Regions from separate parts of the Aeromonas sp. MTB genome, predicted to be linked through region 1. Evidence: riboswitches for the same ligand, from Rfam matches in the RefSeq annotation. Region 1 holds a riboswitch; the other holds the start of a gene.

Region 1 (5,051 bases):
GCAGTCTCGTCGTAGTTGTACTCCCAGCCCGCCCCCATGTGGCTGTTGACGATGTGGCGATAATCCAGCACGCCATCTTCCCAGGTGCCCTTGATCTTGCCGGTGGCGGTGCCGGTGAAGGGGTCATTGCCCTGATAACCGCTCACCCCTTTCCAACCGCGACCGTAGGCGGCGGCACCGATCACCAGCTTCCCGGAGTCGACCCCCTGCGCCAGCAACTGCTGCACCGCTGCATCAGTGTTGTAGCGCTTGTTGGCCGAGCCGTTGGTGGCCTGATAGAGGTTGGCCTGATGACCCAGGGAGGTATTGCTCCAGGCACCGTTGTAGTCGTAACTCATCACGAAGAGGTGATCCATGTACTGCTGGGCAGCCTTGTAATCCACATCCTCAATCTTGTCGTAACCGGCACCGATGGCAGAGGTGAGCTGATAGGTGCGACCGGTCTCGGCCTCCAACTCGTCGAGCATGGCGCGCAGATCCTTCATGATCAGCACATAGGTTTCACCATCTTTGGTCTTGTCCCCCAGATTGGGGTTGGCACCGTCGCCGCCCGGGAACTCATAGTCGATATCGACACCGTCGAAGAACTTCCAGGTCTGCAGGAACTCCTTGACCGAGGCGACGAACACGTCACGCTTGGCCTTGTCATGCATGAAGAAGAAGGGGTCGGAGAGGGTCCAGCCACCGACGGAGGGGAGGATCTTCAGGTCCGGATAAGCCTGCTTGAGAGCCATCAGATTGCCGAAGTTGCCCTTGTAGGGCTCATCCCAGGCGACCAGTGACCCCTGCCCTTTTTGCAGCGCGGCCCAGGGATCGTGAATGGCGACCTGGAAATCCTTGCGCCCGGCACAGGCACGTTGCAGCGCCTGGAAGCTGCCGGCAATCTCTTTGAGGCTGTCGTTGAGGCCATCACCGCCACAGATCGGGGTGAAGCCATAGAGGATATGGGTCAGGTTCTGGGCCGGCAACTTGTCCACGGTGAAGTTGCGATCATAGACCCCCCACTCCACATAGTAGGTACCGACCACCTTGCCGGACTTGTTGACATAGGGTTTGTTATTCTCCTGCAGGGCAGGCTTGAGCGGTGCGAGGTGGCTGCCATCGGTATCGGCGACCACGATCTCCTTGGCATCAGACAGGGTGCAGCCATCGCCGTTGCACAGCGCGACCTGCATCTGATAGCGGCCCCCCTTGTGCACCTTGAAGGTGGCTGTGCCAGCGCCGGAAGAGGGACCGGACCACACCTCCTTGCCATCCAGCAGCACCTTGGCACTCTGGCCGATATCGCCGTTCCAGATATTCCAGGTGACGGTCACATCGGCGCCATTCTTCACCTTGACCAGCTCGTTATAAGCGGTCGCGGACTGGCTGACTTCGACGATGGCAAACTTGGTGGGGCCCCAACCGATGGCGGGTTTGCCGGGAGCCGCCGCATAAGCGGCGGCGGAGGCGAGCAGGGTGCCGACCATCATGGCCAGCAGTGCAGGTTTTGGACTTAGCATATTGCTTTCCTTTTCGTTATTGGAAAAACGAAAGGGCAACGCAACACGACAGGTGACACAAAAACGGCCACCCCTTGGCAAAGGCAGCCTGCATTCTACTGTGGTGGCCCCGCTATCCTAGGCCGTCTTGACCCTTAGACCGGAAGCTTTGCGTCCCGACTTTTCAATCGGTTTGCCCTTGTCACAACGTTATTTCTGGCGATAAATAATCGCCGATTGACTGTAGGGTAATTCTGATAAGTAAGCAAATCGGACCATTGCCAGCCCACCAGTTACCAACCCTGACAATTACCCACTTTCAAGAAATTAATGTTTAAAAAACAGCCGGATATGCAGACCTAATCTCATCACCTCCAACCAGATACCTCACACCATTTTTTTGATCTGCATCACACCAAATTGAGAAAAATCAATGAGTAAGAACAATATGCGACAAAAGACCCATCTGTGTCGCAACTAATGAATTTATAATCGCCGCTTTGCATGGCCAGCAGGTGTCTTCATGCCCAACGAACTGCCCTCACGCACCCGGTTATCCAGATACGACAAATTTGTTCGTTTGACGATTTATGCCTTGCCACTGGCCGGGATGATCTGGCTTATCAACAGCCTCAATGGCTGGCAAAGGGCGCCGCTTGCCAGCACCTTGCTAGTCCAGAGCTACCTTATCTGCACCTTCTGGCTCTATCGCCACTACCGCTACCATCTGCACCGCCAGTGGCAGCATCTGAGTGAGGCGCTCAAGATCAACGAAACCACCGCCGAACTGGCCCGCAACTCGGCGCAATACCAGACCGAAGAGGCCTTTCTGGAGGATCTGCTCAGACGAGCCGTAATGTTGATCCCGGGAGCCGAGATGGGCTGCCTGATCAAGCTGCTGCCGGGCACAGGCATGTTGAGATATGAAGCGGCCATCGGCATGGATCTGGTGAAACTGCGGCGGATCAATCTGCCGCTGGAGCACACCTTTCAGTACAAGCTGACTCAGGGGCGCTGCAACAAAACACTGCTGATCAACGACCTGTCGAAGATAAATGCCACCATGCCCCTGTCCGAACAGGACAGAGAGCTGCTGGTCAACTGCACCGACCTGCCCATCCAGGCCACGCTGGCGACCCCGATCCATATCGATGGTCAGCTCTACGGCATGATCAATATGGACAGCAGCAAACGTAATGCCTTTACCCGCTACGACAGCCACCTGATGGCGATCCTGGCGCGGGATATTCGCCACGCCATCACCATTTATCAGCAGTCCCGCCGCATCTATCAGCTGGCCAATACCGACCAGCTGACCGGGCTCGCCAATCGACAGCAATTCGAACTCGCTCTGCAAGCACAGCCGGAAGGCACCCTGCTGCTGATCGACATGGATAATCTCAAGCAGCTCAATGACAGCAGTGGCCATTTGGCCGGTGATCAGGCCCTGCGCCTTATCGCAGATGGCATACGCCAGCACTTCGGTCAGGGGGTGATTGCCGCCCGCTTCGGCGGGGATGAGTTTGTGCTGCTCACCACTCTGACACCGACCGAGCTGCAACAGACGATGGCCAGGCTGACGGCCATGCTGGCCAGCGCCTCCCCGACTATCTCGTGCAGCATGGGGATGGCCCCCTATCGCGGCGACTTTGCTGCCGCGTTTGCCAGAGCCGATGCCGACATGTATCAACACAAGCGGCACCACAAAGAGCAGCGTGCGGCACAGATGCCAGCAAGCGGGGAGAGCATTAATCACTAGCCCGGAAGGGCCGCTTTGCAGGCACAAAAGAGAAGCTGGGTGGGGAAACCGATTGGCAGACCCGCCAGAATGTGGCGAAGCGGGGAGAAAAAACGGGGCATGACTGGCATGCCCCGCCACCATTCAATGCTTATTTACAGCTGGCGGCTCCCACATCCTGCCAGACGTCGTGTTTGCCGGGCTCATTGCCCTTGGTCCAGTACTGCGCCTTCCACTGACGGCCGTTATGGGTGGTGAGCTCGCCACCGTTGTAGGCCACATTGGCATCCCAACCCAGTTGCACCTTGCTCACCAGCAGCCACTGATCCGCGGTGCGACTAGGCTCGTTGCCCTGGGTCCAGTACTTAGCCTGCCACACCAGCTGGTTATGGCTCACCTTGTCGCCGCTGTTATAGGTGCTTGCCGCTTTCCAGACTGGCCAGTTGGCCGCATCCGGATCGGTCGCCGTGCAACCACCGCCGCTGCTGGCCGGTTTGACCGTCAGACGGGTTGCCGCACTGGCATCCAGCCCGCCGTCGGAGACGGTGACGCTCAGGTCATAGCCGGTGTCGCTGGTGACGCTCGGGCCGGTGACTACCAGAGTGGCGCTGTTCTGGCCCGTTGCGGTGATGCCTGCCGGCACGCTCCACTGATAAGTGAGCGGATCACCGTTCGGATCGGAGGCGGTCGCCTTGATGGTCACCTGCTTGCCCGCCTCCACAGAGGCCGTGGCAGGTAGACTCACCACAGGCGCCAGATTGGCCTGCGGCGCCTTGTTGGTCACCACCACCTGATCCTTGGCACTCAACAGCTGGTCATCGGTCACCGTCAGCTCGAACACCAGATTGATGTCGGCAGTCACCGCATCGAGTACAACACGGGCCTTGGCCTGAGTGGCATCGAGCAGGGCAGCCTGCGGGCCGGAGATCTGCTTCCAGCTGTAGCTGAGCGCGCTGTTTTCCGGATCGTGGGAGGCCGAACCATCCAGCGTCACCTCGGTCGGGCCGGTCACCTTGAGGTCACTGCCCGCGTTGGCCAGCGGCGGCTTGTTGGCTGGTGGAGTGGTTCCCTCGCCGTGACCCAGACCCTCGTGCATGGCATTGAGGATGTCGCCGTTGTCGGCGTCGATCTCCCAGGAGAAGAGGCCACCGAGCTTGTTGGCCAGCACATACTGCCCCTTGGCCTTGACCGAGCGATCGTTGTCATAGGTGATGAGATCGCCGGTCGCCGCCTTGAACAGATAGGGCGCCTCGGCCACCTCGTCGTAGCCCTTCTCCCAGCCCGCCCCCATCCGGTTGTTGACGATGTCGCGGTAATCCACCACCCCGTCCTCCCAGGTGCCTTTCACCTTGCCGGTCGCCTTGCCGGTGAAGGGGTTGTTGCCCTGATAACCGCTCACCCCGGTCCAGCCACGGCCATACATGGCGGCACCAACCACCAGCTTGCCCGGTTCAACCCCCTGCGCCAGCAGCTGATTCACTGCCTTGTCGGTGGTGTACTTGGTATCGGGGTCCCAGCTCGCCGCATAAAGGTTGGTCTGGTGACCGAGCTCGGTGTTGCTCCAGGCACCGTTGTAGTCGTAGGTCATCATGAAGATGTGGTCCATGTAGGGCTGGGCCGCTTTGTAGTCCACATCCTGGATCTTGTCGCCCCCCGCTCCAATGGCGGAAGTGAGCTCATACTGGCGACCGGTCTCGGCCTCCAGCTCGTCGAGCATGGCCCGCAGCTCCTTCATCAGGGCCACATAAGTGGCACCATCACTCGGGCTGCCCAGTTTCGGGTTGGCACCCTGTCCGCCCGGGTACTCCCAGTCGATATCCACACCGTCGAAG
Region 2 (5,051 bases), 1.5 Mb from region 1:
AGCTCTCCGGCGGCCAGCGTCAGCGGGTCGCGCTGGCCCGCGCGCTGGCGGTGCAGCCCAAGGTGTTGCTCTTGGACGAGCCCTTCGGCGCCCTCGATGCGCAGGTGCGCAAGGAGCTGCGCCGCTGGCTGCGCGAGCTGCACGACGAGCTGCACGTCACCAGCCTGTTCGTGACTCACGATCAGGAGGAGGCGCTGGAGGTAGCGGATCGGGTGGTGCTGATGAATGCCGGACGGGTCGAGCAGATCGGCACCCCGGCCGAGGTCTACGACCAGCCCGCCAGCTCCTTCGTCCACAGCTTCCTCGGCAGTGTGAACCAGTTCCGCGGTCGGGTGGCGGAGCAGGGATTCGGCATCGGCGAGCAGCTGCTCGGCGGGCCGTCGGCTTCTCATCTGGCCCACGGCAGTGCCGCCATCGCATATGTTCGTCCCCATGAACTGGAGATTCTGCCAGCCGATGCGCCGGGTGGGATCCGTGCCACCATCACCCGTCTGCTGCCCATGGGGCCACGCATTCGGGTGGAGCTGCGTGGCGATGGCGAAACCAAAGGGGCCCACTACGAGGCGGAGCTGAGCAAGGAGGCGGCCAAGCAGTTTGCTCCGGGACAGGGGGTACGGCTGGTGGCCAGACAGGCGCAGTTCTATCCCGATTACCAGATTTGATGTTTTGTTGCGGGTGGCATGGCTGCCCGGGTTCAGGCGCTCTGCCGGGGCATGATCCGGCCAAATAACAAAAATGAGGGGGTGACCAGATTGTGTCGCCCACTCTTCGCAGGAGGCGACAAGGTGAATTTTCAGCAGTTACGAATTATCCGGGAGGCAGCGCGGCGGGATTACAACCTGACCGAGGTGGCCAACGCCCTTTTTACCTCGCAATCCGGGGTGAGTCGCCATATCCGCGAGCTGGAAGAGGAGCTGGGGATCGAGTTGTTCATCCGCTACGGCAAGCGGCTGCTCGGCATGACCGAGCCGGGCAAGGAGTTGCTGGTGATTGCCGAGCGCATTCTCAATGACGCCAACAACATCCGCAAACTGGCCAGCACCTTTGCCAACCGCGACTCGGGCCGCTTGCTGGTGGCGACCACCCATACCCAGGCGCGCTATGCCTTGCCGCGGGTGGTAAAGGCGTTTCGCGAGCAGTTCCCGCTGGTGCAGCTGGAGCTGCGTCAGGGCAGCCCGGAGGAGATAGTGCGGCTGGTGCAGACCGGCGAGGTGGATATCGGTATCAGCAGCGAGCAGCTCGACAAGAGCGAAGGGGTGGTGGCATTTCCCTACTACCGCTGGCACCACAATATCGTGGTGCCAGAGCAACATCCGCTTACTGGCGAGCTGGATCTGACGCTGGCGGCGCTGGCCAACTGGCCCATCGTCACCTATCAAGCCGGGTTGACCGGGCGGGTGCGGGTGGATGAAGCCTTTGCTGCGGCGGGCATCGAGCCGCAGATCCTGCTGACGGCGCAGGACTCCGATGTCATCAAGACCTATGTCGAGCTGGAGATGGGGGTCGGCATACTGGCCGACATGGCGTTCGACGCCCAGCGCGATCAGGGGCTGGTGCAGCTCGATGGCAGCCATCTGTTTGCCCCCCACACCGCCTGGATCGGCCTCAAACAGGGGCAGTTCCAGCACAACTTTGCCTGGCAGTTTATCCAGCTCTGCAACCCCGAGCTGGCGCTGGCGGATATTCAGGCCCGCGCCATGGGCAGCGAGCCTGCCATCGACTTCCAGATTTGAATCGGAAGAGAAGAGCAAAAGGGGAGCCATTGGCTCCCCTTTTGCTATCCGGTGGCGAGTTACTTCACTTCATCCCACGCCATCTGCCAGTGGGAGCCGATGCCCGGCTCGTACTGGGTGGTAGTGGTGGTCCACTGCTGGCAGTAGCCGCTGTAGGGGAAGGGCTTGCACTGATAGACCTTGCCATTTTTCGGCTGCTGCACCTTGGTGCCGGCGGCATAGGATTTGAGCGAGTTCGGGAAGACGAAGTCGTATTCGCCGCTGCTCTGCTCCTTGAACATCAGATCCATGGTCTGCTGAATGGTCTCGCCGCCCGCTTTCGGGGTGGCCTTGATCACCAGCTGGTGGTGACCTGCCTTGAGCCCTTCCAGCGCCATGGTAAAGGTGTGGCTGCTGTCCTTGATGTCGGCACTGCTTTCACCCTTGGCGACGCCGCCGTGGTCATAGAGGGTGTTGGTGACGGCCAGATCGCCCTGTGCGGTGACGGTGAAATCGAGGGTGGCCTTGCCGTTGTCCAGCACATAGTCGCTGGCCAGACCGCTGACGCTGATGTTGTCCACTACCGGCGGCTGCAGCTGTTGCAGATCAATCTCGACTCGATCCAGTTTGCTGTCTCGATGCAGATAGACGGGGTTCATACCGTAGACCGGATTGAACTGGCCATCGGCTCCTTGCTGACCGGCGCGGATCAGGCTCTGCTCGGCGTTGATCTTGCTGGCGAGAGCATGGGCCCAGTTGTTCTTCTGGCCCTGCTCGGCAGTGGTGATGGTCAGCACGGTTTGCAGATCAGGGCGCTCGCCGTTGGCATCGAATACCCGGGTCATCGCCTTGTCACCCATCGCGAGGTCGATGGAGGGGTAGATGGTGCCTGCCTGGCTCCACTCCAGCGGCGGCTGGCTGCCATCTTTGAACTTGGCATCGATGATGTTGTAGAAGCTGTTGCTGGTATCGCCCACTTCCCACACGCCGAGGATCACCTGATAACCGGTGCGCTCCGGCAGGACACAGTTGTGGGTCACCTGCTTGGGCGGCTGCACCATATTGCCGTCGATGACGCAGAAGGGGGTCAGGTCAAACGAGGCGCGGGTGAGCGGCTGGTTGGGGTTCCAGTCCTGCTTGGTGAGGTAGTAGCGCCAGTTGCGGGTGACATGGTTGGCAGTGAAGGTCCAGCTGATGGCGAAGGGGCCGGGCTGTACTTCACGCTTGGTCCAGCGGTCGCTGGTCTGGATGTTCAGCTCGCTCCAGCGCGGGCTACCCGCCGAGGCGATTTGTCCATCCTGCGGGCCGGTTTGCGGGAAGCCTGAGGGGCCCTCCACGCTCTGGGGCTCCCACTGCACGCCGCCACACTGGCTGTTGCCACCGGTTTTGCACAGGTAGTTGCGACTCTCAGGCTGGCTGATGTAGCCATGAGCCAGGGCGCTGCCGCTGGCCAGCAGGGCCAGCATCGCCGCGATGTGATTGAGTTGGATTTTTGCTGCCATACATTCCTCTGTTCGATAGATGTGGGCAGTCAGTTGGCCAGGGAGTTCCCCGATGCACACTTGCGTGTGGCAACCCCGCTATCCTGGACAAAACGTCTGTAGACCGGAGGCTTTGCGTCCCGACCTTTCGGTCAGTTTGCCAAATGACTAGATGGTTATTGATGGGCCAAATGTTCGGCCATCAGCATTGTGCACTGCATTGATTAATTATTTGAAGTTAAATGTTTAAATGCACCGTTCAACGGCACATTGCTCATTCTAACTGACTGTTTTTAAATTGTTCTCTAATTTGTGAATGGCGTCGAATGCTGTTGAATATGCCGATAAGATGCATGCTGATTGCGTGTTGGCGGCGTAAAAAAACCTGCCAGCTTGGCTGGCAGGTCGGGTGACAAGGCGACACAGGTTGACGCCATCAATGACGGGCGCGCTGCTCGCCGGAGGGGAGAGATACGGGAGCCATCATTGGTGCAGTGGAGGACTCCTTGCCCAGTTTGAACACCGCAAGTCGCTCATCCAGGCTGCGGGAGAGACCGGCCAGCAGCTCGCTCTCCTGCGCCAGTTGCGAGGCGGACTGGGACATCTCCAGCGCCGAGTCGTTGATGCCGCTGACGTTGCGGTTCATATCCTCGGCCACCATGCTCTGCTGCTCGGCGGCGGTAGCGATCTGGGTCGCCATGTCGCTTACATGCTGGATGTGGTTGACGATCAGGGTGAGATCCTGCCCCGCCTGCTGGGATTGGTTGACGCTGCTCTCCGCCAGTTTGCGGCTGGTGTCCATGGCATTGGCGGCGGTGACGGCTCGTTGCTGCAGCTGGGCAATGGTGCTCTGGATCTCTTCGGTGGATTGGCGAGTGCGGCTGGCCAGCTGGCGCACCTCGTCGGCCACCACGGCAAAGCCCCGTCCCTGCTCGCCGGCACGGGCTGCTTCGATGGCAGCGTTGAGGGCCAGCAGGTTGGTCTGCTCCGAAATGGCGCTGATGACGGCGGTCACTTCGCTGATCTGCATCACCCCCTCTTTGAGCTGGTTGACCTGCTGGGTGGCCTGCTCCACCTCGGTGGCCAGCGCCTTGATACCGTGCACGCTTGCATGAACGTCACGGTTGCCGAGACCCGCTTCACCGGTCGCTTCCTGGGTATCCCGCGCGGTATTTTCGGCGTGCCCAGCCACATCGGAGATGGTGGCGCTCATCTCGTTCATGGCGGTAGCGAGCTGGGCCAGCTGATCCCGCTGGCTGGTGACCGCCTGATTGGTCTGCTCGGCGGAGGCGGCGATGCGCAGGGCGGCATCGGCCACGTTGCGAGCCCCCTGACTGGCCTCCAGCAGGGCGTGACGGATGGCATCGAGACTCTGGTTGGTGCAGCGGGCGACCACTCCCAGCTCATCCTTGCCCTGTACCGGGATGCTTACCACCAGATCCCCCTTGGCGACTCGTTGCATAGCGTGGTTGATCTGGCTGAGGGGGGAGACGATGGAGTGGGTGATGCGCCAGCCCAGCAACCCCATCAGCAGGATCACGATGGCGGTGGCGGTCCCCATCTTCATGTACTGGGCCCAGATGGTCTGCTGAATATCCTGCAGCAGCATGCCGGAACCGAGGATCCAGCCCCAGGGCTGATAGCCGGATACCATGGAGAGCTTGTCGGCGGTCTCACCCGATGGGCCGACCCACACATATTGCAGAGTGCCCTGTTTGCCCCCTTTGGCGATATCCACCATCTGATACCAGAACTGCCCGGAGGTGGCGGCACCTCCTTCACCCATCTTCTGGCCGACCAGTTCGGGACGGATGGGGTGAACCACCATGGTGCGGTTCTCGTCGATGACGAACAGGTA

The links. Region 1 has a riboswitch for cyclic di-GMP ahead of WBR25_RS04465 (glycosyl hydrolase family 18 protein). Riboswitches for the same ligand answer to the same signal wherever they lie in the genome.
Region 2: it holds a riboswitch for cyclic di-GMP, as region 1 does, so the genes downstream of both, gbpA (N-acetylglucosamine-binding protein GbpA) here and WBR25_RS04465 (glycosyl hydrolase family 18 protein) in region 1, are expected to answer to the same signal.

What each region holds. Positions count from the first base shown of each region.
Region 1 covers NZ_CP147026.1:947,554-952,604, reverse strand. Annotated here, with positions in the region: gene WBR25_RS04465 (glycosyl hydrolase family 18 protein) at 1-1,502, opposite strand, end outside; cyclic di-GMP riboswitch class I at 1,602-1,689, opposite strand; gene WBR25_RS04460 (sensor domain-containing diguanylate cyclase) at 2,005-3,240, shown strand; gene WBR25_RS04455 (glycosyl hydrolase family 18 protein) at 3,371-5,051, opposite strand, start outside.
Region 2 covers NZ_CP147026.1:4,032,596-4,037,646, reverse strand. Annotated here, with positions in the region: gene WBR25_RS18435 (sulfate/molybdate ABC transporter ATP-binding protein) at 1-662, shown strand, start outside; gene cbl (HTH-type transcriptional regulator Cbl) at 786-1,733, shown strand; gene gbpA (N-acetylglucosamine-binding protein GbpA) at 1,793-3,214, opposite strand; cyclic di-GMP riboswitch class I at 3,280-3,365, opposite strand; gene WBR25_RS18420 (methyl-accepting chemotaxis protein) at 3,630-5,051, opposite strand, start outside.